DNA from 2 places in the Halomonas alkalicola genome. Region 2 is predicted to be linked to the other one. Evidence: predicted binding sites of a transcription regulator. Region 2 holds the regulator's gene; the other holds the start of a gene.
What was found. Region 2 encodes PhoB, which activates phosphate uptake and scavenging genes when phosphate is short. Its sites were predicted from a motif close to TGTCATANNNNTGTCANA; they were not measured.
Positions count from the first base shown of each region.

Region 1 (15,384 bases), 420 kb from region 2:
TGGGCCTGCCGGTGGATCGCGAGCGCGCTGCCGAGTGGCAGCAGCGGGCCGACCAGGCCGCCGGTCTCGCCGAGGCGCTGGACAGCGGCGAAGCCGAGACGCGACACTAGACCGACGCCTGGCCGGGGCGTGACCACGCCCCGGCCCTCTCCATCCCAAGCATCGGCCTCGAGGACCCGCGCTCCCGTGACGCTACCGACACTGCTCGATATCGAGGCGTCCGGGTTCGGGCGCGGCAGCTACCCCATCGAGGTCGGCCTGGCTCGCCCCGATGGCAGCAGCTGTGCCTTCCTGATCCTTCCCCTGCCGGAGTGGACCCACTGGGACCCCAAGGCGGAGCTCCTGCACGGCATCAGCCGCGCGCGTCTGCAGCGCGAGGGTTACCCGGTGCGCCAGGTGGCACGCTGGCTCAACGACGAGCTCGGCGAGCTTGGCATCGCCTACAGCGACAGCTGGGGCTACGACAACACCTGGCTGTCGCTGCTCTTCCACCATGCCGGCATGCTGCCGGCCTTCCGGCTGGAGGCGCTGCGCAAGCTGCTCAGCGAGGGGCAGCTGGCGCTCTGGAAGCAGACCAAGGAAGCGCTGATCGAGGAGCTGGGCATCCGCCGGCATCGCGCCGGCGAGGACGCCCGCCTGCTGCAGCTTACCTACCAGCGCACCCGCGAGCTGGCCGGCGACGCCTGACGCGCGGGCCCGCGACGTCAGGCCGGCTCGGCAAGCCGCGCCTCGAGGATATCCAGCAGTTCTCCCGGCTCGGCGGCGTCGAACAGCTCGGCCCGGGTACGGGCGTTGAGGAAGCCGTGCTCCACGGTGCTGTCGAGGAAGGCCAGCAGCGGCGTGTAGAAGCCGGCGCTGTCGAGCACGCCGATGGGCTTGTCGTGGAGCCCCAGGTAGTGCCAGGTCCAGGCCTCGAAGAACTCCTCCAGGGTGCCGATGCCGCCCGGCAGCACGATGAAGGCATCGGCGTGGGCGGCCATGCTGGCCTTGCGCTCGTGCATGTTGCGCACCCGGATCAGCTCGGTGAGGCCGCGGTGGGCCTGCTCGCGCTCCACCAGGTGATCGGGCATCACGCCGATCACCTCGCCCCCCTCGGCCATGGCGGCATCCGCCAGGGCGCCCATCAGGCCGATGCGGGCGCCGCCGTAGACCAGCACATGGCCGCGCCGGGCCAGCTCGCGGCCCAGCTCGCGGGCGGTCTCGAGGAACTGGGGATCGTTACCGTCCCTTGACCCCAGGTAGATACAGAATCTTGGCATGCTCTTCTCCTTGGCAGAGGCGCGCTGGCCGCCTGCTGGCCGGGTCGCTGTCACCTCGTCACAGGGCCTTATGCTGGCGCCGAGGGCCTGCCGCCGCAAGCCCTTTCCCACCCCATGAAACGACGAAGGGCGCCGAGGTGGCGCCCTTCGCGGGATGTCGCTTGCCGGCGGCTCAGCGCGTGCCCTCGGCGTCACGCTTCATGGCCTGGCGCAGCAGCTTGAGGCCGACGCCGGTGATCACGAACATGCTGGCAATCAGGGCGAGGCTGGCAACGACATGGGTATCGAGGTACATCGGGGGCTCCTTGTTGGGTGTCGAGAGTGAAGCGTTGAGGGTCAGGGGGAATGGGGTCGGGATCCGCCGGGCAGGCAGTCGGCCACGCCGTACTCGGCGTCCATCCACTGGCCGATGACGTTGTCACCGCACAGGTGGTGGGCGTACTGGGTGTGCAGGCAGCGTATCTGGTCCCAGTTGGCGATGCCGCCGATGCCGCGCTCGGTGAGCACGGCATCGTAGCCCAGCCGGATTACCTCCGCCTTTTGTGCCTCGCTCATGTGGCGCCAGCGGGCCGCCACGTAGTCGCGATGGCTTGCGTGGTAGGCGGCGAGGAACTCGGGCTCCTCCTGCAGGCGTGCCTCCAGCTGCTTGATCACGCCGACGGCCTCGATGCGCGAGATCTCCACCTTGAGCCGCTCGGAGCAGAGCCAGTAGAGGGTCGGAAAGGGCTTGCCGTCGACGATCGGCGCCATGCGCAGCACCAGCGGGGTGCCCTCGCTGTCGGTGGCCGCCACGGCCTCAATGCCGCGCGGGGCGCGGCCCAGCTGCGCGGTGATGATCGCCAGCTGGCGCTCGTCAGGAGTCTGATCGGTGCGGATCACCATCGTCGGGGTCCCGTAGAAACTTGTTGGACTGGCCGACGGCCAGGAAGAAGGCGCGGTTGAGCTGCTCGGGGGTGGGCGCATAGCGCCACTCCCGCTCGCAGTAGTCCGCGGCCCGGGCCATCAGCACGTCGTAGAGTCGATTGAACGGGGCATCATAATCGTAGGGGTCGGCGCCGAACAAGCGGATGTGGGGATAGTCGGCGAAGCGCTCGACGAAGTAGCGGATCAGATCCGCCTCAACGGCGCGGTGCCGGGCGACGTTGTCGGGGTCCAGCCAGAGGTCGTAGCGGATGGCCATGATCACCTCCTGTCGGGGAGCGGGTGTCGGCCGAGCCGGCCATGTGATTGGGACAGCATGACACGCCGTTTGGCTCGCCGCGTCAGCCCCTGGCGAGCGGGGCCAGCCTGGCGCCGGTGAGGCGCACCAGGTCGGCGGGGGCCAGGCGGATCTCCAGTCCGCGCCGGCCGCCGCTGACATGGATCGCCGGCAGCGCCGCGGCGCTTTCGTCCAGGAAGGTGGCCAGGCGGCGCTTCTGCCCCAGCGGGCTGATGCCGCCGACCACGTAGCCGGTGGCACGCTGGGCCGCCTCGGGCTCGGCCATGACGGCCCGGCGGGCGCCGGCGGCGCGAGCCAGCGCCTTGAGGTCGAGCTGGCCCGCGACCGGCACGATGGCCACCGCCAGGCGGCCGTCGCCGAGCTTGACGAGCAGGGTCTTGAACACCTCGTCGGGGGAGAGCCCCAGGGCGCGCGCCGCCTCCTCGCCGTAGGCGGGGGTGCGCGGGTCGTGCGCGTACTCGGCCAGGGTAAAGGCCACGCCGGCCCGCTCGAGCTGCTTGACGGCAGGGGTCATGCGGCCACGGGCTCCTCCCGCACGTGGGCTTCCAGCGCCGCGCGCAGCGCCCCCTCGATGGGCACGGCCTTCTTGCTCTGGTGGTCGAAATGGACCATCACGGTGCGGCCGATGTTGGTCATCTGGCCCTCCTGGTGGGCCTCCTGGGTCACCGTGAAGGAGCTGTTGCCGAGCCGCGAGACGTAGGTGCGGATCTCGATCTCGCTGCCGTACTGGAGCTCGGCGAGGTACTCCACCTCCATGCGGGCCATGATCAGGCGCCACTGGCGCGGGTCGAGGTCCGGGGTGAAGAGCCGGAAGAGGTCGTTGCGGGCCAGTTCGAACCAGGCGGGCAGCCGGGTGTTGTTGATATGGCCCAGGGCATCGGTGTCGTAGAAGGCGGGCTCGACGGTGCGGGTGAACATGGCGGGGGCTCCTTGTTGTCGTTTCGGTTGTTGTGATCCGGGCAGGACAGCTTTGCCCCAAGCAAACGCTCGGTCAAGCTCGGGCGGTGCGCCTGCCCTGCTGCCACGCCTGCAGCCGGGTCCAGCCCAGCAGCCAGAGAGTGGCCACGGCGAAGCCGGCGAGGGTGCCCAGGCCAAGCCCCAGCACCGGGTAGGCCAGGGAGACGCAGAGGGTATAGCTGAGCAGCGAGCCGAGCCCGGCCGGGTAGTGCTTGATCACCGTGGCCACCGGGCCGGGACCGTGGGTCAGGTGCAGGATCACCAGGAAGGGGAACATGGTGACCGGGAAGGCCGCCATGACGCCTGCCCAGGCCGCCGGCAGGACGTGGGCGAGGCCGGTGATCACGAAGATGATCGCGGCGGCCAGCAGGGCGCGCACGCCCAGCGCCGCCCAGGAGAAGCGTCCGCCGGGGCGCGCGGGACTGTCCGGCACCCGCCGGTAGAGCCAGGTGAACAGCGCGATGGCCGCCAGGGTGGTGAGGGTGCCGGTGAGGCGATCGAACTCCACCCGGGTGAGCAGCAGGCTCACCGCCAGGAAGGCGGCCAGGCCCGCCGCGGTGCCGGTCAGCACGCCGGGCAGGCCCGGGCGGCGGCCGGCCAGCAGGTAGCCGCCGCCGAGGGCCAGGGTGGCGGTGAAGCCGGCCAGGGTATGCACCGCGCTCTCGGCGGCGAAGCCCGTGGAGAGCTCCAGGCCGATGAAGAACAGGGCGATGGCGGTGCCCAGGGGGTAGCCGGCCAGCAGGCCGGCGACCCGGGGGCTGACGCGCACGGCGATGGCGCCGAGGCCTAGCACCATGCCGATCGAGACCAGAAGCTTGGCAAGCTGCCAGCTCAAGGGGACGTCCATGGGGTTTCCTTGTCGTTATGAAGGGGCCTGGTCGGCTAGATGAGCCGCAGGCCCTGGCGGTCCAGCCAGGCGGCCTTGAGCGGGGCGGCCAGCGGTCCGCGCAGGTGGGCGGGCAGGGCGGCCTCGGCGCTCTCGTGGTCGGTGAAGTCGCGGTTGCGCAACCAGCAGTAGGCCCAGGCGCGGGCCTCGTCGTCGTTCCCGGGCAGCGGCCGGGCGGGCATCTGCATCAGCAGGAAGGCGGCGGTGCGCGCCGCCCACAGCGGGATCTCGTCACCCGCCTCCGGCGCGGTCCAGGCCACCAGGGTGGCCCCGTCCGGCGTGGCTTCCGGCTGGCCCAGTCTGGCGACCCGTGCGGTCTCGGCGAGGATCAGCGCCAGGCGGTCGGCGTCGCCCTGGCCCAGGGTGCGCCACTGGTCGATCAGTGCAGGCAGGCCGCGGCGTACCTTGGCATAGAAGCCGTCCTGGGGCATCGTGCTGGTCATGGCATCGTCCTGGTCATTGCAGGGCCCTGAAGTTAAGGAGTGAGACATGGACTTCGATTTTGCCACGCCCGTGGAGCGGCGGCACCCGTCAGGCGAGCGCCCGTCCCACTGGCCGTCCGACTGGCCGTCCCAGAAGTGGCACCGTTACGACGACGAGGTGCTGCCGCTGTGGGTCGCCGATATGGACTTCGTCTCGCCCCCGGCGGTGCTCGCGGCGCTGCGCGCCCGGGTCGACCACGGCGTGTTCGGCTATGGCCTGGTGCCGGGCTCCCTGCGCGAGACCCTCTGCGCCTGGAGCGAGTGCCACTATGGCTGGTCCATCGAGCCCGACTGGCAGCTGTGGCTGCCCGGGGTGGTGCCGGCGCTTCACCTGGCCAGCCTGGCGCTGACCGAGCCGGGCGACGGGGTGCTGACGGTAACGCCCATCTACCCGCCCTTCCTGCGAGTGGCCGAACGCACCGGCCGTACGCCCCAGCAGGCGGCGATGGCCGAGCCCGCAGCCCCCGGCGCGCCCTGGCGGCTCGATCTCGCGGCGCTGGAGGCGGCGATCACCCCGCGCACCCGGCTGCTGCTCTGGTGCCACCCCCACAACCCCACCGGACGAGTCTGGACTCGCGACGAGCTGGCCGGCCTGGCCGAGCTGGTGATGCGTCACGACCTGTACGTGGTCTCCGACGAGCTGCACTGCGACCTGCTGCTGGACGAGGGCGCCCGGCACGTGCCGCTGGCGGCGGCCTTCCCCGAACTGGCCGCGCGCACCCTGACCCTCTGGGCCCCCTCCAAGACCTTCAACCTGGCGGGCCTGACCACCGCCTGCGCGGTGATCCCCGATGCCGCCCTGCGCCGGCGCTTCGCCGCCGTGGCCAGGGGACTGACGCCGGACGGCAACGTGCTGGGGCTGGTGGCCGCGGAGGCCGCCTACGGCCAGGGCGAGCCCTGGCGCCAGGCGCTGCTCGAGGTGCTGCGCGGCCATCGGCAGGCGCTCGTCGAGCGGGTGGCCCGCTGGCCGGGGGTCACGATGAGCGCGCCCGAGTCCACCTACCTGGCCTGGCTCGACCTGCGCCAGGCGTCGGCCCTGGCGGACTGCGAGTCGCCCCAGCAGGCGCTGCTCGAGCGCGCCGGGGTGGCGCTCTCGGACGGCGCCGACTTCGGCACGCCGGGGTTAGCGCGGCTCAACTTCGGCACCACGGCGACCCAGCTCGAGGCCGCCCTGGCACGCCTGGACGGCGTGCTGGGCGGATGACTCAGTAGAGCAGGGCGAACAGCTTGCGGCGGTAGGTGACCGTCAGCGGGTGGTCGGCCCCCAGGGCATCGAAGACCCGCAGCAGGGTCTTGCGGGCGGCGTCATCGCCCCAGGCGCGGTCGGCCTTCATCAGCGCCAGCAGGGCATCGAGGCCGACCTCGTAGTCGCCGTCGGCCACCCGGCGCAGGGCGCGCAGGTACTGGGCCTCGCTGTCGTCGCGCTCGCCCAGGGCGGCCAGCGCCTCGGCGTCGGGGGCCTCCTCGCCGAACTCGATGCTGGCGCGCACACCCCGGGCCGGGGCGGCGTCGCGCTCCTCCGGGGGCAGGTTGTCGAGCAGTGCGCGGGCGTCGGCGGCGCGGCCCTCGGCCACCAGGGCCCGGGCCAGCTCCACCTGGAAGGGGTAGTGCTGGGGGTTCTGCTGCACCAGCTCCTCGTAGAGGGCGCGGGCGGTGGCGGCATCGCCGGCGGCCAGGGCCTCGGCGGCCTGCTCCTCGGGGCTGGCCGGGGCGTCCTCGGGGGCCGGGAAGTAGCGGCCCAGCCATTCGCGGACCTGCTTCTCGGGCAGGGCGCCCTGGAAGTGGTCGACCAGGCCGCCCTGGCTGATCAGCTTGACGTCCGGCACCGAGCGCACGCCGAGCTGGGCGGCGATCTCCTGGTTCTCGTCGATGTTGAGCTTGGCCAGGATGAAGGCGCCGCGGTATTCGCGGGCCAGCTTCTCCAGCACCGGCATCAGGTTCTTGCAGGGCTCGCACCAGGGGGCCCAGCAGTCGAGCAGCACCGGCACCTGCATGGAGAGCTCCAGCAGCTGCTGGATGTTGTCGGCATCGGCGTCGACGATCACCTCGGGCATCGGGTCGGCGCCGGAGGCGGCCGAGCCGGCGTCGCTGGCGGGGGTGTCGGCGGCGAGGGGTTCGCCGGTGCGCGGATCGACGATAGGCATGGTCGGGTTTCCCGGGATCGAGTGGATTTGTCCACGAGATGCGGGTGACGAGTGCGGGATTCAAGGGGGAGGGGCGAAAAGGGAGGGGATCGACAGGGGGGTCGACCCAACGAAAAAGCCGGTTCCCTGAGGAACCGGCTTCTTGCGATGTTTGGTAGCGGGGACCGGATTTGAACCGATGACCTTCGGGTTATGAGCCCGACGAGCTACCAGACTGCTCCACCCCGCATCAACGTGTAGCGCATTCTACAGGGATTACCCCTTTAGTCAAGGATTGAGTTCAAACGCCTGTCCCTAGTCAAGGATTGAGTTCAAACGCTCGTCCCAGGGCCATGCGGTGGTCCATACTCTCCGGAGTTGTCATCAAACTGGCAACGCTAAAAAGAATAATTGGTGTGCAGGCCGAGGTGGCCTGGTCACAGCGTCATGACAATCAGGGAGGTTACAATGGCCAACAACGCAATCGTTGCTTGGGTGACCGGTGGAACCGGCGGTATCGGCAGTGCCATCTGTCGTTCGCTGGCCGATGAGGGCTATCAGGTGGTGGCCGGCTACCACAATCCGGAAAAGGCCAAGAGCTGGCTCGAAGCCCAGAAGGCGGATGGCTACAGCAACATCGATATTGCCGGGGTGGACCTGGTGGACTTCGAGGCCTGCGTGAACGGGGTCAAGGAGATCGAGGCGAAGCACGGCCCGATCGGCGTGCTGGTGAACTGTGCGGGCATCACCCGGGATGGCACCATGAAGAAGATGACCCCCGAGCAGTGGCACGAGGTCATCGACACCAACCTCAACAGCGTCTTCAACACCTGCCGCAGCGTGCTCGACAGCATGCTGGAGCAGCAGTACGGCCGAATCATCAACATCTCCTCCATCAACGGGCGCAAGGGCCAGTTCGGCCAGGTGAACTACTCGGCCGCCAAGGCGGGGATGCACGGGCTGACCATGGCACTGGCCCAGGAGACCGCCACCAAGGGCATCACCGTGAACACCGTGTCGCCGGGCTACATCGCCACCGACATGATCATGAAGATCCCCGAGAAGGTGCGCGAGTCCATCCGCGAGACCATCCCGGTCAAGCGCTACGGCAAGCCGGAAGAGATCGGTCGCCTGGTGGCCTATCTGGCCCACGAGGAGTCCGGCTTCATCACCGGCGCCAACATCGACATCAACGGCGGCCAGTTCATGGGCTGATCGCCCCGGTTTCCTGCGCCCCTGGTCATCGATCGGCCAGGGGCCGCCGTAACGACAAGAAGCGCGAGGCGATCCCTCGCGCTTCTGCCTTTTCTGGCCTCAGGGTTCTGGTCTCAGGGTGGGGGGAGGCGGGTCAGGCGCTCCAGCAGGCGATCCAGCTCCCCCACTTCGCGGCTCCACAGCGCCGGTGCGACCGGTCCCGTGGCCAGCAGCTCCCGCAGCACGCCGTGGACCTCCTCGGCGCGGGAGAGCTCGCGCCCGAGGTTCTCGTTGAGGCGCTCCACCTGGATCGCCAGGCGCAGCGGGTCGTCGCGATGGCTGACGCTGCCCACGGCAAGCAGGGAGAGATGCACACGCACCCTCGCCAGGCGCTCCGCCACCTCTTCGTCGGTTTCGGGCGCCTGGCGCGCGGCGTTGCGGCGGGCGTGGGCGCTGCGCATGTCATCCGCCAGGCGCGGCGACTCGGGCAGCGCCACCTCGCGGGGCTCGCCGCCGGCCAGGCGCTCGGCGCCGGCCAGGCGCTCGGCGTCGGCTGCCAGGTGGGCGAGCAGCAGCGGCTGAACCTCTCGCCAGCGCTCCACCTCTTCCACCACTGCCAGGCGCTCGAGGCGCTCGCGTCGGGCGCGCACGATGCCCGACCAGCGCCGGCGCATGCCCTCGGTGCGACGTCCGCCGGGGACGGGGAGGGGCTCCAGAGCGGCGGCCTCGGCAATGGCGGAGGCGAGCACCGCCTCGTCGGCGCTGCCGGCGGGGTGCCAGGCGTCCAGGCGTTCGATCAGCGCCTGCATGGCCTCCTGGCGTTCCCGGGCCTGACGGACGCGGTCGTCGCGCTCGGCTTCCCGGGAGGCAAACACCTGGTCGCACAGGCCGCGAAACTCCCGCCACAGCGCCTGCTCCTCGCCCCGTGGGGCGCGCCCCAGCTCGCGCCAGCGCTGCTGCAGCGCCTTGACCGCTTCGGCACGGCGGGCCGCGGGCATCGCCTGGCCCAGCAGGGCGCGCACCTGCTCGATGAGATCGCGCTTGGTCTCGGCGACCGCCCGGGCGCGCTGGTTGATCAGCGCCTGAAGCGCATGGCGGATGCGGGCGAAGCGACGCCCGATGGTCTCGGCCTGGTCGCGGGGCACCGGCGAGGCGCGTCGCCACTGGTCCCTGGCGCGGTCGCGGATCTCGCGCAGGGCGTCGGGATCGGCCTCCTCGGCGGGCTGCTCGAGCAGCGTTTCCAACTGATCGCAGAGGGCCTGCCGGGTGGCCAGGTGGGTCTGGCGCTCGGCGTCGAGGCGTTCGCGCCATGGGGCGAGCCGCTCATGGATGCGGTCGGAGGCGGCCCGGAAGCGGGCCGATTGTTCGCGATTGGCGGCGGCGTCCCCCAGCGCCTTCCACTCCTTGACCAGCTGGCGGTGGCGGCGATCCAGCGCGGCGTCGACGAGGCTCGCCTCCTCGGCCAGGGCCTCGATGGCCTGCAGCAGCTGGTCGCGCTTGGGGCCGGCCACGAAGCTGCGCCAGTCGCGCAGCTCGGCGAGACGGGCCCCCAGCTGTCGAAGGCGCGCCCGGTGGGGCTGGGGCACCCTGGCGTCGAGCCCGTCGGCGGCCTGGCGCAGGCGCTGGTGAAGGCGGCTGGCGCCCTTGAAGGCGCCGCGCTCCAGCAGGCTCTCCAGGTCGTCGAGGTCGGCGATGAAGCGGGCCAGGCGTGCCGTCTGATCTTCCTCGTCGCCCGGGGCATCCGGCTGTGCCAGACGCTGTCGGGCCCGCTGCAGCAGCGGGGCAGGGGCCAGGCCACGAGGCCAGTCGATGGCCCCCAGGAGTGCCGTGAGGCGGTCGTCATCGCCGTCGGTCAGGGCCCGCTCGAGCTCGTCGGCGCGCTCCTCCAGGCGCACCCAGGCCTGGCTGATGCGCTCGAAGCCTTCGCGGACGGCGTCATAGCGCTGGCGGAGCGCCTGGTCCGCCAGGTGCTGATCGGAGAGCGCCTGCCAGCGCTGGGCCAGCAGCTGCTTCTGGGCGCGCAGGCTGGCAATGTCCTGGGCCGTGACCACGTCGCTGCGCCCCAGGGCCTCGAGCCCCTCCTCCAGGGCCTCCACCAGCGCCTCCCTGGCCTGCTCGGCGTCCTCGCGGCGGGCCTCGGCGGCTTCGCTGGCGCGCAGCCGGGCCTCGTGGTCGCCGATCACCTTGCGACAGCGCAGGCAGGCATCGTGGAAGCGGCGCTCCTGAGTGGCATCGGGGAGATCCTGAAGCGCCATCCATTCGCGCTCCAGGTGGCGAAAGCGGCCGCCATAGAGCGGCTCCCAGGGGGCGGTGGCGTGGCGTTCCAGATCGGCCAGCAGCCCCTCGCGGCGCTCCCGGGCGGCGGCCAGCTGCGCCGAGTCGGCGCGCAGACGGTTGAGGCGCTCCCTGGCCCCGCGCATGACCTGGCGGTCGCGTCGCGCCTGCTGGGCCATGCGAGCCAGTCCGGCCTCGCTGTCGACCCGCGCGGCGGCGGCGTGGCGCACGGCGGCGATGCCGTTGTCGCAGGCCTGGCGGATCAGGGCCTCCTCGCCGTCCAGCCTGGCCAGTGCCGCCAGGCGCAGCTGCTGGTTATCGCCCTTCAGACAGAGTTCGGCGAGCAGCGCGTCATCATCGAGCCGTTCGATCAGGGCGATGCGCGTGCCCAGTTCCAGGTTGCCGTTGCCGCCGGCGAGCAGGGCGATCAGCCGGTGAGCGAGCTCCGCTGAGGCATCGCCCCTGCCGAGCAGGGTGATCAGCCGCTCAGGGTCGTCGAGGCGGGCCAGCGCCTCGCTGCGCACGCCGGGGTTCTCATCCAGGGCGAGCCGCTCCAGCGCCTGGCGGTGCTCCTCGCGGCTGAGGTCGAGGCGTGCGACGGCCTGTCGCCGTACCAGGGGGTCGGGGTGCTGCCAGCGCGGGGCAAACAGGCGGCGGAGGAGTCCGGACATGGGCGATCCTGATCAAGGGGCGCATCACGCACCGGGACGCGCCAGTCGGTTATTGTCGGGAGGGCCGGGAAGGGCCGCCAGGCGAGGCTCGGGCCTGGCCTGGGTATCTAAGCATGCGGTGCCGCTGGGGAAAAGCCCGTGCTGTGGCCGCCTGGAGACACTGACAGTGTAGGCTTGCTGGGCGTATGATCAGTTGCAGGGGGCGCGGCACTCGCTTAGCTTTGGTGGCGTACCCCGACCAACACCGATGTGGAGTTCGGCAATGAGCCTCAAAGTGGACAGGGATAGCATGGCCTTCACCTTCAAGGGCGGCATGCTGCCGATGACGGTGATGGAACTGAGCAGCGCCGACCCCGAGCAGATTCGTGAGCAGCTCGCCGGCAAGCTCAGTCAGTCCCCGGCCTTCTTCCAGCACACCCCGGTGGTGCTCAGCGTCGAGAAGCTCGACGAACCCCACCTGGCCCTGGAGCGGATCTGCGCGGTGTGCCGTGCCCACAAGCTGCTGCCGGTGGCGGTGCGCGGCGGTGCCGAGCCGGTCAAGCAGTCGGCCTGGGCGCTTGGCCTGGGCTGGTTCCCGCCCCTGGAGGCGAGCCGCCCCAGGAGCCTCGAGAGCGTGCCGCCGGTCGAAGCCGCGGTGGTCGCCGAGGAGGAGGCAGCGCTGACCTCCCCGCCGGGCGTGGCCAGCGGCGGGAGGATCTTCCGTGGCACGGTGCGCTCCGGCCAGCAGATCACCTCCCCGGAAGGGGACCTGGTGGTCATCGGCGCGGTGAACGCCGGCGCCGAGGTGCTGGCCGCGGGCAGCGTGCATGTCTACGGCGCCCTGCGCGGCCGCGCCCTGGCCGGCATTCATGGCGACCCCCTGGCTGCCATCTTCTGCCGTGAACTCCACGCCGAGCTGCTGTCGGTGGCCGGAAACTACAAGCGACTCGAGGACATCGACCCGCGCCTGCTGGGCGCCACGGTGCAGGTGCGCCTCGACGGAGACCAGCTCGGCATCACCGCGCTGACCTGAGGCACGGCAGGACCGAGAGGGTCATCTCTCTACCATTCAAAGACAGACAGGAAGCGACTCTTGGCCAAGATCATCGTTGTGACCTCCGGCAAGGGAGGCGTCGGCAAGACAACCAGCGCGGCAGCCATCGCCACCGGCCTGGCGCTTCGCGGCAACAAGACCGTGGTCATCGATTTCGACGTGGGGCTGCGTAACCTCGACCTGATCATGGGCTGCGAGCGCCGGGTGGTCTATGACCTGGTCAACGTGATCCAGGGCGAGGCCGGGCTCAGCCAGGCGCTGATCCGCGACAAGCGGGTCGACAACCTGCATATCCTTCCGGCCTCCCAGACCCGCGACAAGGACGCCCTGAGCCAGGAGGGCGTGGAGAAGGTGCTCGAGACCCTCGCCAAGGACTTCGACTACATCCTCTGCGACTCCCCGGCGGGCATCGAGCGCGGTGCCCAGCTGGCCATGTACTTCGCCGACGAGGCGATCGTGGTCACCAACCCCGAGGTCTCCTCGGTGCGCGATTCCGACCGCATCCTCGGCCTGCTGGCCTCCAAGACCCGGCGCGCCGAGCGCGGCGAGGAGCCGATCAAGGAGCACCTGCTGGTCACGCGCTACAACCCGGAGCGGGTGGACAGTGGCGACATGCTCAACCTCGACGATATCCGGGAGATCCTGGCCATTGACCTGATCGGCGTGATTCCCGAGTCCGAGGCGGTGCTGCGTGCCTCGAACCAGGGGGTGCCGGTAACCCACGATGCCGCAAGCGGCGCCGGCCAGGCCTACACCGACACGGTGGCCCGCCTGCTCGGCGAGGAGGTTCCCCTGCGCTTCCACGAGTACCAGAAGAAGAGCCTGCTGAGCCGCATGTTTGGAGGTGTTCGCCGGTGAAACTGCTTGAATTCCTGAAGCGAGAGCGCAAGAAGAGCGCGTCGGTCGCCAAGGAGCGGCTGCAGATCATCGTGGCCCACCAGCGCAGCCAGCGCGGTCAGCCCGACTACATGCCCCTGCTCGAGAAGGAGCTGCTGGAGGTGATCCGTCGCTACGTCCAGGTGGATGACGACGCCATCAACATCAGCCTCGACAGCGAGGACAACTGCTCGGTGCTGGAGCTCAACGTCACCCTGCCGAAGGGGGCTCCGGGCTGAGCAGCTCCGGCTGAGACCGGCGCGGGGCTGTGCTAGGCTGTGTCTCCATCCCGTCTGACCGTCGGAGAGCCCGCCCATGGCGCCGCCCGCTGCCCCGCTGACCTTCCTGTGGCATGACTATGAGACCTTCGGTGCCGATCCGCGCCGTGACCGCCCGGCGCAGTTCGCGGCGATCCGCACCGACGCCGACTTCAACGAGGTCGGCGAGCCGGTGGAGTGGTTCTGCAAGCCCGCCGACGACTTCCTGCCCCACCCCCAGGCCTGCCTGATCACCGGGATCACCCCCCAGCAGGCGCGCCGCCGGGGCCTGCCCGAGGCGGAGTTCGCCGGCCGCATCGAGGCGCTGATGAGTGCGCCCGGCACCTGCGTGCTGGGCTACAACAGCCTGCGCTTCGATGACGAGGTGACGCGCCACCTCTTCTATCGCAACCTGATCGATCCCTACGCCCGAGAGTGGCAGAACGGCAACTCCCGCTGGGACCTGATCGACGTGGTGCGGGCCTTCCACGCCCTGCGCCCGGCGGGCATCGAGTGGCCGCGCCGCGCCGACGGCGCGCCCAGCTTCCGCCTCGAGGACCTGACCGCCGCCAACGGCATCGCCCACCAGGGCGCCCACGATGCCCTGGCCGACGTGCGCGCCACCATTGCCCTGGCGAAGCGGCTGCGCGAGGCCAACCCCCGGCTCTTCGACTACCTGCAGGGGCTGCGCGGCAAGCGCGCGGTGGCCCGGCTGCTCGACGTGCCGGGGCGCAAGCCGGTGCTGCACATCTCGCGTCGCTACCCCGCCAGCCGCGGCTGCGCGGCCCTGGTGGTGCCGCTGGCCGAGCACCCCACCAACCCCAACGGGGTGATCGTCTACGACCTGTCGATGGACCCGACGCCGCTCTTCGACCTTTCCGCCGAGCAGATCCGCCAGCGAGTCTTCGTCAGCAGCGACGACCTGGCCGAGGGCGAGGAGCGTATTCCCCTCAAGGTCATTCACATCAACAAGTGCCCGGTGCTCTTCCCGGCCAGCGCGCTCAAGGACGTGGAGGGGCCGCACCGGGGCGAGTATGGCGAGATCGTCACCCGCCTGGGGCTCGACGTCGATGCCTGTCGCGAGCACTGGAAGCGCCTCGCCGCCCGCCCCGAGGTGGCGGCGCGGGTCAGCGAGGTGTTTGCTGCGCCGCCCCCGGCGGGCCCGGAGGACCCCGACCTGATGCTCTACGCTGGGGGCTTCTTCTCGCCGGCGGATCGCCAGCAGATGCAGCGGGTGCGTGACAGCGACCCCTGGGACCTGGTGGGGGCGCGCTTCGCCTTCCAGGACCCGCGCCTGGAGGAGATGCTGTTCCGCTACCGGGCGCGCAGCTACCCGGAGACCCTGGAGGGGGAGGAGCTGGCGCAGTGGGAGGCCTATCGCTGGGCGCGCATGAACGATGCCGCGGTGGCCGGCCTCACCCTCAAGGGCTTCGCCCGCGAGATCGAGCGGCTCAACCAGGGCGAACTCGGCGATCGCGAGCGCCAGGTCCTCGAGGAGCTGGTGATGCATGTGGAGGCGATCATGCCCCCTCAGGCCTTCGACTGAGCGCCCGAACATCGGCGATGCCTCGAGACCAAGAGGCCTTGAAGTGAAACAGCAGCGCCCGGCCATGGCCGGGCGCTGCTGTTGTTGCGGGGCAATGCATGCCGGCGCGAGGCCTACTCCTCGATCTCCGGCAGCGGCTCCAGGTGCTGGGCGAGGGCCAGCACGTCGTCCGGCTCGTCACCCGGGTCGAAGGCGACCCGGGCCACCGCCGCCTGGCGCAGCTCGGGCCACAGTTCGCGCAGCTCGTCGGCGCTGACCGCCAGGGCCCGCTCGGCGAGTCGCTCGCGGCGGTCGAACTCGGTGTCGCCGAAGGACATCGCCTGCCACAGGCGGCCGGCGCGGCCGGCCAGGCTGGTATCGCGCTGGGTCAGGCGGTCGTGGACCGCCTGGCGATAGGGCGCCAGGGCCTCGTCCTCCAGGGCCGCCAGGGTCTCCTCGAAGTCGTCCAGGAAGGCGTCGATGCGCGCCTCGATCGCCTCGCTCCCGGTATCCGGGGACTGCACCAGCAGCGCGAGCCCCGGGGCATCGAGCATCGGCGAGTAGCCGGCATGGACCACATAGCCCAGCTGCTCCTCGGTGCGCAGCCGCTGGTAGAAGGGGGTGTCGA
Region 1 covers NZ_CP131913.1:1,683,142-1,698,525, reverse strand. Annotated here, with positions in the region: gene B6N23_RS08065 (tetratricopeptide repeat protein) at 1-110, shown strand, start outside; gene B6N23_RS08060 (hypothetical protein) at 187-687, shown strand; gene B6N23_RS08055 (LOG family protein) at 705-1,259, opposite strand; gene B6N23_RS08050 (hypothetical protein) at 1,432-1,554, opposite strand; gene B6N23_RS08045 (DUF501 domain-containing protein) at 1,596-2,141, opposite strand; gene B6N23_RS08040 (hypothetical protein) at 2,113-2,439, opposite strand; gene ybaK (Cys-tRNA(Pro) deacylase) at 2,522-2,992, opposite strand; gene B6N23_RS08030 (acyl-CoA thioesterase) at 2,989-3,396, opposite strand; gene B6N23_RS08025 (hypothetical protein) at 3,470-4,282, opposite strand; gene B6N23_RS08020 (hypothetical protein) at 4,318-4,752, opposite strand; gene B6N23_RS08015 (MalY/PatB family protein) at 4,811-6,007, shown strand; gene B6N23_RS08010 (tetratricopeptide repeat protein) at 6,009-6,947, opposite strand; tRNA gene B6N23_RS08005 (tRNA-Met) at 7,100-7,176, opposite strand; gene phbB (acetoacetyl-CoA reductase) at 7,395-8,141, shown strand; gene B6N23_RS07995 (DUF349 domain-containing protein) at 8,255-11,065, opposite strand; gene minC (septum site-determining protein MinC) at 11,328-12,077, shown strand; gene minD (septum site-determining protein MinD) at 12,138-12,956, shown strand; gene minE (cell division topological specificity factor MinE) at 12,953-13,213, shown strand; gene sbcB (exodeoxyribonuclease I) at 13,290-14,777, shown strand; gene B6N23_RS07970 (insulinase family protein) at 14,891-15,384, opposite strand, start outside.
Region 1: phbB (acetoacetyl-CoA reductase) is a predicted target of PhoB. The motif match lies at 7,362-7,379, and genes of this name have one in related genera.

Region 2 (15,384 bases):
AGGGCATGAGGGTAAGACGTTGGCGCCGGTGACGGACCCCGACGAGGTGGTCAAGCTCCGTGTCGATCGTCGGCAACTCCCCAAGGGGCGTTCTTACCGCCCGGTCGGCGTCGAAACGCGCCAAGTGCAGGACATCGTAATCCAGGCCGTGGTCACCGAATATCAGGCTGAGGTCCTCGAAGATGATCAGGGGCAACGCTACGTGGCGCCATTCCCCGAGGGCGTGACTCGCCCCATCCAGTATGGCCCTCGCCTCAAGGCGCATGTCGTCTATCTCTCCCAGTATCAGCTGTTGCCCTATGCGCGTATCCGCGAGTTGCTCACCTCGCAGTGCGGCCTGTCGCTGAGCACCGGCACCCTGTTCGCCTTCAACCAGGAGGCCTACCAGCGGGCCGAGGCGTTCGCCGAGTGGGTGATCCCGGCGCTACGTGAAGCAGCCACCGTCCATGCCGATGAAACCGGAATGCAGGTCGGTGGCAAACGCTACTGGCTACACAGCGCCTCCAACGAGGCCCTGACCTGGTTGGCCCCGCACCCCAAGCGCGGCCAGGAAGCGATGGACGCCATCGGCGTATTGCCCTTCGTGCGTGGCGTGCTGGTGCATGATCACTGGAAGCCCTACTACCGCTATCCGGATTGCCGGCACGCGCTCTGTAATGCGCACCACCTTCGGGAGCTGACAGCGGCCTGGGAGAACGATGGCCAGGCATGGGCCAAGGCCTTGCATGACCTGTTGTTGGAGATGCATCGCGCCGTGGAGGTGGCCGACGGCTGCCTCTCGGCCGATGAGACCCGAGCCTGGCGGCAGCGCTATCGAGATTGCCTGGCGAAAGGGGACGCCGAGTGCCCCCCGCCGGTGAAACCGCCACCTGGAACGCGAGGCCGGGCCAAGCGCACCAAGTCGCGCAACCTCCTGGAACGCCTCCAGGCGTACGAGGACGACGTGTTGCGCTTCCTCGACGACCCTGCCGCTCCCTTCACCAACAACCAGGGGGAGCGCGATCTGCGAATGACCAAGGTCCAGCAGAAAATCTCGGGCTGTTTCCGCTCCTGGGAGGGTGCTGAGAGATCTTCTGCCGCATGCGTAGCTTTCTCTCGACCGCCGTCAAGCAAGGGGTAGCGGCGCATACCGCACTGGAGCAACTGTTTGCGGGGGAGGTGCCAGCCTTCATGCAGCAAGAAGCCCCGACTCAGCCAACCGGTGCTGAATAGTTACGAACATTCTTACGAGGTAGAGATGGACCGTTCCCTGATGCGCCCCACGGGCCTCGCCCGGGTGCCCGACTTCCTGCAGCTGATGCGCCTGAACCGCCCCATCGGCACCTGGCTGCTGATGTGGCCCACCCTGTGGGCGCTGTGGGTGGCCGCCGAGGGCATCCCCGGCCGCCGCGTGCTGCTGATCTTCATCGCCGGGGTCTACCTGATGCGCGCCGCCGGCTGCGTGGTCAACGACTACGCCGACCGCCACTTCGACGGCCACGTCAAGCGCACCCGGCTGCGCCCCCTGGCCACCGGGCGGATCAGCGAGGGCGAGGCCCAGGCGCTGTTCCTGATCCTGGTGATGGCCGCCTTCGTGCTGGTGCTCTTCACCAACCTCTTCACCGTGATGCTCTCCCTGGTCGGGGTGGCGCTGGCCTTCATCTACCCCTTCATGAAGCGCTACACCCACCTGCCCCAGCTCTTCCTGGGCGCCGCCTTCTCCTGGGCCATCCCCATGGCCTTCGGCGCGGTGCTGGGCCATGTGCCCTTCGAGGCCTGGCTGCTGTTCGCCGCCAACGTCGCCTGGACCGTGGCCTACGATACCCAGTACGCCATGGTCGACCGCGACGACGACCTCAAGATCGGCATCAAGTCCACCGCCGTGCTGTTCGGCCGCGCCGACCGGCTGATGATCGGCCTGCTGCAGGGCCTGACCCTGCTGCTGCTGGCCTGGGCGGGGCTGCGTCTGGGCTTCGGCGGCTTCTTCTGGCTGGGCCTGGCCGGCATGGCGGCCACCTTCGTGCACCAGCAGTTCCTGATCCGCGAGCGCGAGCGCGATCCCTGCTTCCAGGCCTTCCTCAACAACCACTGGTCGGGCCTGCTGGTGTTCGCCGGCATCGCCCTCAGCCTGTGGCCGGCCGCCGGCGCGTGACAGGCGGGCGGTCCTGTCATGCGAGTGTCATACTGGCATGGTGAGATCGTCATCGATCCGTCACTGTGCCGAGGCTTCCGGATGACCGCCAAGACCGTTCTGATCGTCGATGATGAGGCGCCGATCCGCGAGATGATCGCGGTGGCGCTGGAGATGGCCGACTATCGCGTCCTCGAGGCCGACAACGCCCAGGCCGCCCATGCCATGGTGGTCGACCACCAGCCCGACCTGGTGCTGCTGGACTGGATGATGCCCGGCACCAGCGGCATCGAGCTGGCCCGCCGCCTCAAGCGCGAGCCGACTACCGCCGAACTGCCGATCATCATGCTCACCGCCAAGGGCGAGGAGGACAACAAGATCCAGGGGCTGGAGGCCGGCGCCGACGACTACATCACCAAGCCCTTCTCTCCCCGCGAGCTGGTGGCCCGCCTCAAGGCGGTGCTGCGTCGCGCCACGCCCCAGGGCGTCGAGGAGGCCGTGGAGGTCGATGGCCTGCTGCTCGATCCGGTGAGCCACCGGGTCAGCGCCAGCGGCAGGCCCGTGGAGATGGGCCCCACCGAGTATCGCCTGCTGCAGTTCTTCATGACCCACCAGGAGCGCGCCTACACCCGCAGCCAGCTGCTGGACCAGGTGTGGGGCGGCAATGTCTACGTGGAGGAGCGCACCGTGGACGTGCATATCCGCCGCCTGCGCAAGGCGCTGGGCGAGCGCCACCAGCACCTGGTGCAGACGGTGCGCGGCACCGGCTACCGGTTCTCCGCCAAGGGCTGACGTGGGCCTCTGGAGGCGGGAGCTATGGCGACTTCTGCTGCTGGCCGGCATCGGCCTGCTGGTGGGCTGGCTGCTGTCCCATGCCTGGGCGGGCCTGGCCCTCGGCCTCGCGGCCTGCCTGGCCTTTCATCTACGCCAGCTCTACCGCCTCCACCGCTGGCTGACCCTCACCCCCCAGGCCGAGCCTCCCGCCACCACCGGCGTGTGGGGCGAGCTGTTCGACCGTCTCTACCGCTACCAGAAGGGGCAGCGCCACACCCAGGAGCGGCTGCTCGGGATCATCAAGCGCATCCAGGAGTCCTCCGAGGCGATGCGCGACAGCGTGGTGATGCTCGACCGCCACGGCGACATGGAGTGGTGGAACAGCGCCGCCGAGCGCATGCTGGGGCTCAACGCCGCCCATGACCGCGGCCACCACATCACCAACCTGCTGCGCGATCCGCGCTTCATCGACTACTTCCATGCCCGCGACTACCGCGAGCCGCTGACGCTGCCCTCGCCCATCGACGAGCAGATGGTGCTGCAGTTCCAGATCACCCTCTACGGCGATGACGAGCGGCTGCTGATGGCCCGCGACATCACCCGCCTGCACCGCCTGGAGGAGATGCGCCGCGACTTCGTGGCCAATGTCTCCCACGAGCTGCGCACCCCACTCACCGTGCTGGCCGGCTACCTGGAGACCTACGCCACCTACGCCGACCAGCTGCCGCCGCGCTTCGCCCGGGGGCTGCCCAGTATGCAGGAGCAGACCAGCCGCATGCAGAACCTGGTCAGCGACCTGCTGCTGCTGTCGCGCCTGGAGATCGACCGCGGCGGCGAGGACCACACCCCGCTGGGCATGGACGCCCTGCTGGGCAGCGTGCAGCGCGACGCGACGGCGACGGCCGCCGGCCGCCACACCGTCGAGGTGGAGCTGGTGGAACCCAAGTCACTGCTCGGCAGCGAGCAGGAGATCCACAGCGCCCTCTCCAACCTGGCCTTCAACGCGGTGCGCTACACCCCCGAGGGCAGCCGCATCGTGCTGCGCTGGCGGCCCCACGGCGACGGCGCCTGCCTGGAGGTGGAGGACAACGGCGAGGGCATCGATCCGGTGCACCTGCCGCGGCTCACCGAGCGCTTCTACCGGGTCGACAAGGGGCGCAGCGCCGCCACCGGCGGCACCGGGCTTGGCCTCGCCATCGTCAAGCATGTGCTGCTGCGCCACGACGCCCGCCTGGAGATCGACTCCCGCCCGGGCCAGGGCGCCCGCTTCCGCTGCCTGTTCCCCGCCGAGCGACTCGCGGCTGAGGCCGCCGAGAAGTCCTCAGCGAGCCTCTGAGACCGCCGGCTCCCGGTAGTGGCGGTCCCACATCAGCACCGCGCCGGACACCGCGCCGGGCAGCAGGAAGAGGTTGGCCAGGGGAATCCAGGTCACCAGGGTCACGCAGCCGCCATAGGTGAGGCTCTGCCACCAGCGCGCCGCCAGCCGTCGGCGCATCTCGGCGAAGCTCACCTTGTTGTTGTCCATGGGGTAGTCCAGGTAGGCGATCGCCATCACCCAGGCGGAGAAGAGCGCCCAGAGCAGCGGGGCGGCGAGGTTCACCCCGGGAATCCAGCTCACCAGGAAGAGCAGCAGGGCTCTTGGCGCGATATAGGCCAGCTTGACCAGCTCGCGCCCCATGGCATCCACCGCCGTCTTCATGAAGCCGCGATCGTCCAGCGGTGGCCGCCCGGTGGCCACCGCCTCCACCCTGGCCGCCAGGAAGCCGTAGAAGGGGGCGGCGATCAGGTGGGTCACCAGGGTGAAGGTGAAGAAGACAATCACCACCAGGCTGATCACGAACAGCGGCCAGATCAGCCACTCGAGCCAGCCAAGCCAGGCCGGCACCAGCGCCATCCAGCCCTCCAGCCAGCCGCCGAAGTTGGCCAGCACGAAGCGCAGCATGGCCCCGTAGACCAGCAGGTTGATGACGATGGGCACGAAGACGTAGCGGCGCAGGCCGCGGGAGTAGGCCAGGCGGGTGCCCCGGGCCAGGGCGGTGACGGCATCAAGCATGGTGATTCCTTCACGGGAAAACGACGAAGGCCACCGCCAGGGGCAGTGGCCTGCGACATTGACAGCCAATCCAGAGGGACCGTCAACCCATGCACCGTTGCAATGAGCGAGAGGCGCCGGGGACAGGTCGAAGAGGGGGTCCTACGCCAGGGATGGCGTCGGTAGCGCCCAAGGATGGGTTCACAGCGCCCCCTCGAAGACCTGTCGCCGGAACAGCCTCGAGCATGACGGTCGACCGAGTCAGGCCTATCCCTTGCGGGTGATCGCCTGCTCGTCGAGGTCCTCGGGGTCGGTGTGGCGGATATCCAGCCCCTTGACCAGGTAGACCACGTACTCGGCCAGGTTGTTGGCGTGATCGCCGATGCGCTCCAGGGCGCGCAGGATCCACATCAAGCTGAGGATCGGCGAGATCGAGCGGGCATCCTCCATCATGAAGGTCATCAGCGAGCGCATGGCGCTGCGGTACTCCTCGTCCACCTCCTCGTCCTCATGCACCAGCTTCAGCGCCAGCTCGGTATCGAAGCGGGCGAAGGAGGTCAGGGCATCGCGCACCATGCGCCGCACGTGCTCGCTGATCATGCGCACCTCGACGAAGCCGCGGGTGCCGTTATCGGCGGCGATCAGGTCGGCGGCGTTGCGGGCGATCTTGCTCGCCTCGTCGCCGATGCGCTCCAGATCGGAGGCGGCGCGGATCACCGCCAGCACCAGGCGTAGGTCCGAGGCCGCCGGCTGGCGGCGCGCCAGCACCTGGGTGCACTCCTCGTCGATCTTGATCTGCATGTCGTTGACCGCGCGATCGTTCTCCACCACCCGGCGGGCCAGGTCGGAGTCCCCCTCGAGCAGTGCGGCCACCGCCTCCTGGATCTGCTTCTCCACCAGGCCGCCCATGGCCATCAGGTGGGTCTTGAGCTCCTCGAGCTCCTGGTTGAACTGCCGCGAGATGTGGCGGCTGTGGATATCGCTGGTGATGTCCATGGGACTCTCCTTGGGGCCGGCCGTCAGGCCATGCGCCCGGTGATGTAGTTCTCGGTGCGCACGAGGCGCGGATTGGTGAAGAGCCTGTCGGTGGGGCCGTACTCCACCAGCTCGCCCTCCTGCAGGAAGGCGGTGTAGTCGGAGACCCGCGCCGCCTGCTGCATGTTGTGGGTGACCAGCACCAGGGTCAGCTGCGACTTAAGGTTACGGATCAGCTCTTCGATCTTCAGCGTCGAGATCGGATCCAGCGCCGAGGCCGGCTCGTCGAGCAGCAGCACCTCGGGGCGCACCGCCAGGGTGCGGGCGATCACCAGGCGCTGCTGCTGGCCGCCGGAGAGCGCCCAGGCCGAACTCCTCAGGCGATCCTTCACCTCATCCCACAGCGCCGCCGATTGCAGCGCCCACTCGACGATGTCGTCCAGCTGGCGCTTGCGGATACCCCCCTGCAGCCGCAGCCCGAAGGCGACGTTGTCGTAGATCGACATCGGGAAGGGGTTGGGCGCCTGGAACACCATGCCGACCCGCCGGCGCAGCTCCGCCACCTCCACCTCGGGGGCGTGAATATCCTGCCCCTCGAGGCGAATCCGCCCGGCGAGCCGCACCTCGTCGTTGAGGTCGTGGAGCCGGTTGAGGGCCCGCCGCAGCGTCGACTTCCCGCACCCCGAGGGCCCGATGAAGGCGGTGACCCGCTGGCGCGGCACGCGCAGCGAGAGCTCGCGCAGCGCCGGCGTCTCCCCGTAGGCCAGGCTCAGCCCCTCGATCTCCAGGCAGCAGGCGGCCGGGTCGAAGTCGATGATCGGACTGCCGGCAGCGGACCGTGGCGACGGGAAGACGGACATCGGGTTCCTCACTCCTCGGGCGCTGCCGCTAGCGGCGCGGCAGGGCCCCGTGACGCGCTCTTAGATGATGGCGCAGGAATATTGCAGTCAGGTTAAGCACCAGGATCACCAGCACCAGCAGCAGCGCGGTGGCGTAGACCAGCGGCAGCGCCGCCTGGACATCGTCCCCATGGAAGGCCACGTCGTAGATGTGGTAGCCCAGATGCATGAACTTCCGTTCAAGATGCAGGAAGGGGAAATCACCGTCCACCGGCACCTGGGGCGCCAGCTTGGCGACCCCCACCAGCATCAGCGGCGCCACCTCACCGGCGGCCCGGGCCACGGCCAGGATCACCCCGGTGAGCATGGCCGGGGCGGTCATCGGCAGGATCACCCGGGTCAGCATCTCCACCCGGGTGGCGCCCAGCGCCAGGGCGCCCTCGCGCTGATGGTCCGGCACCCGCGCCAGCCCCTCCTCGGTGGCCACGATCACCACCGGCAGGGTCAGCAGCGCCAGGGTCAGCGAGGCCCACAGCAGGCCGCCGGTGCCGAAGGTGGGCGAGGGCAGCTGATCGGCGAAGAACCACTCGTCCAGGGTGCCGCCGATGCCGTAGACGAAGACCCCAAGCCCGAACACTCCATAGACGATGGAGGGCACCCCGGCCAGGTTGCGCACCGCGATGCGCACCAGCCGGGTGAAGCGTCCCTGATGGGCGACCTCGTTGAGGTAGATGGCCGCCAGCACGCCGAAGGGGGTCACCACCACCGACATCAGCAGCACCATCAGCACGGTACCGAAGATCGCCGGCCACACCCCGCCGGCGGTGTTGGCGGCGCGGGGCCCCTCGGCGAGGAAGCGCCACACGCCCTGCCCCCAGGCGGCCAGCTTCTGGGGCGTCGACATGGCGTTGGGCCGCCAGGCGCGCAGCACCTGCTCCAGCGGCTGCTCGAGGCGACGCCCGTCGACGCTCTCCAGCAGCAAGCGAGTCCCCCCCATGCGCGCCTGAAGCACCCGGATGCGGGCATTGGCCCGGGCAAGCTGACTGTCGGCCTCGGGATCCCGGTCCAGCCGCCGAGCCAGGGGTACCACCTCGTCGCGCAGGCGATCACGCTCCGCCCTCAGGGCCGCGAGCTCCTGCAGGCGCACCTGCAGGGCCGCCCAGGCGGCCTCCCCCTCGACGCGCCCTGCGGCACTCTCGAGGGCCAACAGGCGCCCCTGGAAGGTGCCCCAGCGGGTACGCTCCAGCACCACCAGGTCCCGGGGGCGGCTTTCCTCGGCGATCTCGTCCACGGCCACCCAGCGCCAGATCGCGCCGTCCAGGTCGCGATTGGCCGTGCGGTAGAGGCGCTCGCGCTTCTCGCCGCCTGGCAGGCGCTCCTCGCGCACCGCCTGGCCGGCCAGCTGGCGGCCATCCTCCAGGGTCACCAGGGTGAGGGGCGACGGCCAGAAGTGCCCCATCCCCCGCACCGCCAGCAGGGTCAGGAGCCCGGCCAGCAGCAGCAGCGACAGCGCCACGCTGCCGGCGGCCAGCCACGGCCAGGGCCCCTCGCCGCGGGGCAGCCGAGCGCGCCCGGGGCCGATCATGAAAGTCCCCCCAGGCGGCGGTAGCGGCGGCGCAGCCGGGCGCGCACCAGCTCCGCCAGGGTATTGACCAGGAAGGTGAACACGAACAGCGCCAGCGCCGCCAGGAACAGCAGCCGGTAGTGGACCCCGCCCGGCACCGCCTCGGGCAGCTCGATGGCGATGGTGGCGGCCAGGGAACGCATCCCCTCCAGGGGGCTCAGGGTCATCAGCGCGGTGTTGCCGCTGGCCATCAGCACGATTATGGTCTCGCCCACGGCGCGGCCGGCGCCGATCATCACCGCGCTGAACACCCCGGGGGCCGCCGCAGGCAGCACCACCTTCCACAGGCTCTGCCAGCGGGTCGCGCCCAGCGCCTGGGCGCCCTCGCCCAGGCTCGCCGGCACCCCGGAGAGTGCATCCTCGGCCAGGGCATAGATGCCGGGAATGACCGCGAAGCCCATGGCCAGGCCGACGATCAGCGCGTTGCGCGAGGCATAGCCGAGCCCGAAGTGCGCCTCCAGCCAGCCGCGCAGGTCACCGCCGAACAGCAGCGACTCGAGCCAGGGCGAGAGCCACAGCGCCAGACCCGCCAGCAGCGCCAGCCAGGGGATCAGCCACAGCCCGGCCCAGCCCTGGGGAAGCCGACGCCGCCAGGGCGCCGGCAGGCGTGTCCAGGCCAGGCCGGCGAGCAGCAGCCCCCCCGGCAGCACCGCCACCAGCGCCAGGGCGCCGGCCAGGTGGCGCTCCACCCAGGGCGCCAGTACCAGGCCGGCAACGAAGCCGACCACCACGCCGGGCATCGCCTCCATCAACTCCAGGGTCGGCTTGAGGCGGCTGCGCAGCCGCGGCGGCATGTAGAGGGCCGAGTGGATGGCCGCGCCCAGCGCCAGCGGCACGGCGAACAGCAGCGCCCAGAAGGCCGCCTTGAGGGTGCCCCAGGCCAGCGGCTGCAGGCCAAACAGGGGGGACTCCCCGGGCAGGGTGCCGGGCTGCCAGCGGGGCTGCCACAGCTCGCGCCAGCCGACGCCCGAGTCCGCCTCGAGAAACAGCGGCGCCACCTCCAGGGCCAGGAAGAGGCCGATGGCGAGCACCGCCGCCACCACGCCGATGCCGCCGGCCGTGATCAGCAGGGTCGCCAGGCGGTCCCGCAGGCGCCGCCACCACTGGTGGCGCGGCTGGGCCCTGGGCGGCAAAGGGTCGATCATGGCCGCTCCCGGTCGATCATCGGCAAGGGTGATGACAACACTTTACGACATCCTGATGACAGTTGGGTGACAGCCTCAGCGGCCTCCATGGCCCTCGAGACGGCGCCTCTGGCGCTCACGCTCGGCCGGGGTCAGGGGCACGAAGCCGAGCTCTTTCACCACCGCCTGGCCGGCGTCGGAGAGCACCAGCTCGAGGAAGGCGCGCTCGGGCCCGGGCAGGGTCGCCCCCGGCGGCCGGTTGACATAGACATAGAGGCTGCGCGAAAGCGGATAGTCGCCGCGGCTCACCATCATGGCGCTGGGCGGGTGGAGCTCGCCGCTCTCGCTGTCGCGCCGGGCAACGGGGCGCACCGCCGGCGTCAGGTGGTTGAGCCCGGCATAGCCGATGGCGCCGGGCTCCGCCGCTACCGCCGCCACCACCGCGGCCGAGCCGGGATGCTCGTTGACGTCGAGCCGAAAGCGCCCCCCGCACAGGCCGCGCAGGCGAAAGAGGTCATGGGTGCCGGAGGCCACGTTGCGGCCATGCAGCCGCACGCGCCCTTCGGGCAGGCCGCTGCCGAGCTGTGACCAGCGCTCGATGGGGGCCTCGCCACCGCAGCGCAGGGTGTCCGAAAAGAGCGCATCCAGCTCGGCCAGGGTCAGGCTCTCCAGCGGATTGTGGCGATGCACCACCACCGCCAGGGCATCCCGGGCCACCTCGAGCTCCAGCGGCGGATAGCCGTGGCGCGCCACGAAGGCCGCCCGCTCGGCCTCGCTCATGGGGCGCGACATGGGGCCCAGGCGGGTGGTACCAGCGATCAGCGCCGTGGGAGCGCTGGACGAACCGCTGGCCTGCAGCTGCAGGCGTACCGCCGGGTACTGCTCGGCCAGGGCCTCCCCCCAGTGCAGCATCAGCCCTGCCAGGGTATCGGAGCCCACGGCCCCCAGGGTACCGGCCACCTCGTCGGCATCCGCCTGGGCCAGGCCCGGCGCCCACACCAGCAGCAGCGCCAGACAGCCCATCGCCGCCCGCTGCCGCCAAGTCATCCGCCTGCCGCCGCCCCTGCGGCGGGCCACGGGGCCATGCTGGTGGGCGGCGGCGACTGCATATACCATGACCCCCGATTCAGACATCCGTATGCCTCTTGTCGCTTACGGCCACAATAACAAGCCAGGATGATGACACTTTCATGACAGACCTCGACGATATCCCCGCTCCCCGGGGCGAGCTCACCCTGAAACTGCTGGCCAGCCGTCAGGACACCAATCTGCATGGCGACATCGCCGGCGGCTGGCTGGTGGCCCACATGGACCAGGCCGCCGAGCTGGCCGCCGGTCGCGAGGCCCATGGCCGCACCGCCACCGTGGCCATCGAGGCCATGGACTTCCTCTGCCCGGTGCGCGTGGGCTCCATGGTCAACATTTACACCACCGTCTGCGAGATCGGCCACAGCTCGATCCGCATCGACGTGGAGGTGTGGATCCGCCAGCCCCAGGAGCGTGACTCCAAGGAGCTGCACAAGGTGACCGAGGCGACCTTCGTGATGGTGGCCCTGGACGACAAGGGCCGCATCCGCGCCGTGCACCAGTAGGCCATCTCTTCTCGCCGATCAGCCGCAACGCATCGGGGGCGCCAAGTGGCGCCCCCGATAGCGATTCCGCACGCGCGGTATCAGGCGCCGACGGCCTCGCGCCCCTTCAGGTAGGAGTACTCGCCGACGTCGCTGAACGGCCGTACCAGCTGCTGGAAGGCCACGTAGGAGTCGTAGACCTTCTTCGAATCCGGATCGCTGTCGACCTGGGCCTGGACCACCTCCATGGAGGCATCATAGAGCGCCTGCATGACATCCTCCGGGAAGGTGCGCAGCTGCACGCCGTGCTCGTCGACCAGGGTCTCGAGGGCCTGGGCGTTGCGGTAGGCGAACTCGCTGATCATCGCCAGGTTGGAGGCCTTGGCCGCCTCGCGCACCACCGCCTTGAGGTCGTCGGGCAGGGCGTTCCAGGCATCCAGGTTGACGGTCCCCTCGAGCACCGCGCTGGGCTCGTTCCACACCGAGGTGTAGTAGTAGTAGGCCACCTGATAGAGGCCGAGTGCCATGTCGTTGTAGGGGCCGACCCAGTCGGCGGCGTCCAGCACGCCGGTCTGCAGGGAGGTGAAGATCTCGGAGGCCGGCATGTTGACGGTGGTGACGCCGATGCGGTTCATCGCCTCCCCGGCCAGGCCCGGCAGGCGCAGGCGAATGCCCTGCATGTCCGAGAGGGAGTTGATCTCCTTCTTGAACCAGCCCGCCATCTGGGTACCGGTGTTGCCCACCGCGAAGGGCTTGAGGTTGTGCTTGGCGTAGATCTCGTCCCACAGCTCCTGGCCGCCACCGTGGTAGAGCCAGGCGTTGGTCTCGGTGGTGTTCATGCCGAAGGGCACCGCGGTGAAGAACTGGGAGGCCGCGACCTTGCCGCGCCAGTAGTAGGCGGCGGAGTGACCCATCTCGGCGGTGCCGGCGGCCACGGCATCGAAGACCTCCATGGCGGGCACCAGCTCGCCGGCACCGTGCACGCGGATGCGCATGCGCCCGCCGGAGAGCGCCTCGACGCGCTGGGCGAACTCGTTGGCTCCGGTGCCGAGCGCCGGAAAGTTGCGCGGCCAGGAGGTGACCATGTCCCAGGTGATGGTCTCCTGGGCCTTGGCGGTGGTGGCCACGAAGGGGGCGGCGGCGACGCCGGCGGCGCCGGCACCGAGGGTCTTCAGGAAGTTGCGGCGTTGCATGAGGGCATGACTCCGAAAGGCTTGTTATATCGGGCCGCGCGGCGTGATGACGCGCGGTGGTGTCCGCCAGCGAGTATGCGCCAAGGCCGAATTGGGCCACAAGACTGCGACGTTGACGTTATCGTCAACGACCCTCAGAGCGGCGTCAGCTTGGCGAAGCCCAGCACCAGCCACTTGTCGCCCTCGCCCTCGAAGCTGACATGCACCCGGGCGCGCTCGCCCTGCCCCTCGGCGTTGAGGATCACCCCCTCGCCGAACACCGGGTGGTGGACCCGCTGGCCCAGCGAGAGACTCGGCAGGTCGGCGCCGCCATTCACCTCGGTCTGGCGCAGCCCCGAGGGGCGCGAGGTCGTTACCGGCCGGCTGATCTGGCCGCGCAGGCGCACCTCCTCCAGGTACTGCTCGGGGAGCTCGCGCAGGAAGCGCGAGGCCCGCTGGAAGGTCTCCTTGCCGTGCAGGCGGCGGATCTCGGCGTGGGTCAGGTAGAGCTTCTTCATGGCGCGGGTCAGGCCCACGTAGCAGAGCCGGCGCTCCTCCTCCAGGCGCCCCGGCTCCTCCGCCGACATGCGGTGGGGGAAGAGCCCCTCCTCCACGCCGGCCATGAAGACCACCGGGAACTCCAGCCCCTTGGCGGCGTGCAGGGTCATCAGCTGGACGCTGTCCTCGAACTCGTCGGCCTCGTGCTCGCCGGCATTCAGCGCCGCCTCGGAGAGGAAGGCCTCCAGCGCCACGGCTCCCTCGCCGGCCTCGGGGGGATCGAAGGACTCGCCCTGGGTGAAGGCGCGGGCGGCGTTGACCAGCTCCTCCAGATTCTCGACCCGGGCCTGCCCCTTCTCGCCCTTCTCGCTGCGGTGGTGCTCGACCAGCCCCGAGCGCTCGATGACGTGATCGATGATCTCGTGCAGCGCCAGCCCCGCGGTCTCGTCGTCGAGCCGCTCGATCAGCTCGGCGAAGGCCTGCACGACGCTGCCGGCACGCCCCTTGAGGGTGCCGTCGCTCAGTCCGTCATGCAGCGCCTGCCACAGCGAGACGCCGCTCTCCCGGGCCCGGGTGCGCAGAAGCTCCACGGTGCGGGTGCCGATGCCCCGGGCCGGCACGTTGATCACCCGCTCCAGGGAGGCGTCGTCGTCGCGGTTGAGCAGCAGGCGCAGGTAGGCCAGGGCGTTCTTGATCTCCAGGCGCTCGTAGAAGCGGTGCCCGCCGTAGATGCGGTAGGGCACGCCCTGGCGGATCAGGGTCTCCTCGATCACCCGGGACTGGGCGTTGGAGCGGTAGAGGATGGCGATCTCGCGGCGATGGAAGCCCTCGTCGACCTTCTCGCGGATGGTGTCGACGATGAAGCGGGACTCGTCCAGGTCGTTGAAGCCCGCATAGACGGAGATGGGCTCGCCGCGGGCGCCGTCGGTCCACAGCTCCTTGCCCATGCGCTCGGTGTTGTGGCTGATCAGGGCGTTGGCGGCCTCGAGGATGGCGCTGGTGGAGCGGTAGTTCTGCTCCAGGCGCACCGTCTTCGTCTCCGGGAACTCCTGCTCGAAGCGGCGGATGTTCTCCACCCGGGCGCCGCGCCAGCCGTAGATGGACTGGTCGTCGTCGCCCACAACGGTCATCGGCGTGCGCATGCCGGTGAGCAGCTTCAGCCAGGCGTACTGCAGGGTGTTGGTGTCCTGGAACTCATCCACCAGCACGTGGGCGAAGCGCTCCTGGTAGTGGGTCAGCAGGGCGGGGTTGTCGCGCAGGAGTTCGAGGCTGCGCAGCAGGAGCTCGCCGAAGTCCACCAGGCCGCCGCGCTCGCAGGTGAGCTGGTAACGCTCGTAGAGCTCCACCATCTGCCCCAGGTAGGCGTCGCCATGGACGTCGACCTGGTGGGGGCGCAGCCCTTCCTCCTTGCAGCCCGAGATGAAGCTCTGCACCTGGCGCGGCGGGAAGCGCTCGTCATCGATCTCGTGCTCCTTGATCAGCCGCTTGATCAGGCGCAGCTGGTCATCGGAATCGATGATCTGGAAGTGCTGGGGCAGCCGGGCATCCTGCCAGTGGGTGCGCAGCAGGCGGTGGGCCGTGGAGTGGAAGGTGCCCACCCAGACGTGGCGCAGGGAGAGCCCGAGCAGCGCCTCCAGGCGGGTGCGCATCTCGCGGGCCGCCTTGTTGGTAAAGGTCACGGCGAGCACGGCATAGGGGGAGAGCCCCTCGGCCTGCATCAGCCAGGCGATGCGGTGGACCAGCACCCGGGTCTTGCCGGAGCCGGCACCGGCCAGCACCAGCATGTTGCCCTGGGGGGCACTGACCGCCTCGCGCTGGGCGGTGTTGAGGTGGTCGAGGATCGCCGTGACGTCGTCCATGGAGAGGGCATCGCTGCTCGGAAAATGGGCGATCAGCTTAGCATATTGCCCGCCTCTCCTCCTCGGCCTGCCCTCGCCGCGCCTGGTTTTGCCTAGGCCTCTTCCTCGGGGTAGCGCAGCGGAATCAAGCTTTTCTTCACCGACTTGAGCTGCTCGGCCAGCTTGGGACCGCGGGTCTTGGCCACGCCCACCGCCAGCACGTCGACCAGCACCAGGTGGGCGATGCGCGAGCTCATGGGAGTGTAGATCTCGGTGTCCTCGTGGACGTCGATATAGAGCGGCAGGGTGACCTCCTCGGCCAGCGGCGAGCCGCTGGGGCAGAGCCCGATCACCGTGGCGCCGGCCTCCCTGGCCAGGCGCACGCTGGCCACCAGCGCCCGGGTACGGCCGGTCTGGGAGATCGCCACCACCACGTCGCCCTCCTTGAGGGTCACCGCCGACATGTTCTGCATGTGCGGGTCGGCATAGGCCGCGGTGGAGATCTGCAGGCGGAAGAACTTGTGCTGGGCGTCGAAGGCCACTGCGCCGGAGGCGCCGAAGCCGTAGAACTCCACCCGGTTGGCCATGGCCAGGGCGTTGATCGCCTGGCTCAGCGCCTCGTTGTCGAGGCGGTCGCGCACCGACAGCAGGGTGCCCACGGTGGAATCGAAGATGCTCTGGGAGAATTCCGCCACCGAGTCGCTGTCGTTCATGGAGAACTGGGCGAACTGGCTGCCGGTGGCCAGCATCTGGGCCAGCTTGAGCTTGAAGTCCTGGAAGCCGTTGCAGCCCAGGGCGCGGCAGAAGCGCACCACCGTGGGTTCGCT
Region 2 covers NZ_CP131913.1:2,098,580-2,113,963, reverse strand. Annotated here, with positions in the region: partial or broken gene tnpC (IS66 family transposase) at 1-1,212, shown strand, start outside; gene ubiA (4-hydroxybenzoate octaprenyltransferase) at 1,238-2,131, shown strand; gene phoB (phosphate regulon transcriptional regulator PhoB) at 2,213-2,902, shown strand; gene phoR (phosphate regulon sensor histidine kinase PhoR) at 2,904-4,220, shown strand; gene cysZ (sulfate transporter CysZ) at 4,206-4,937, opposite strand; gene phoU (phosphate signaling complex protein PhoU) at 5,184-5,912, opposite strand; gene pstB (phosphate ABC transporter ATP-binding protein PstB) at 5,936-6,751, opposite strand; gene pstA (phosphate ABC transporter permease PstA) at 6,780-8,315, opposite strand; gene B6N23_RS10070 (ABC transporter permease subunit) at 8,312-9,499, opposite strand; gene B6N23_RS10065 (PstS family phosphate ABC transporter substrate-binding protein) at 9,575-10,525, opposite strand; gene B6N23_RS10060 (acyl-CoA thioesterase) at 10,669-11,070, shown strand; gene B6N23_RS10055 (TRAP transporter substrate-binding protein) at 11,151-12,242, opposite strand; gene uvrD (DNA helicase II) at 12,377-14,578, opposite strand; gene hexR (transcriptional regulator HexR) at 14,671-15,384, opposite strand, start outside.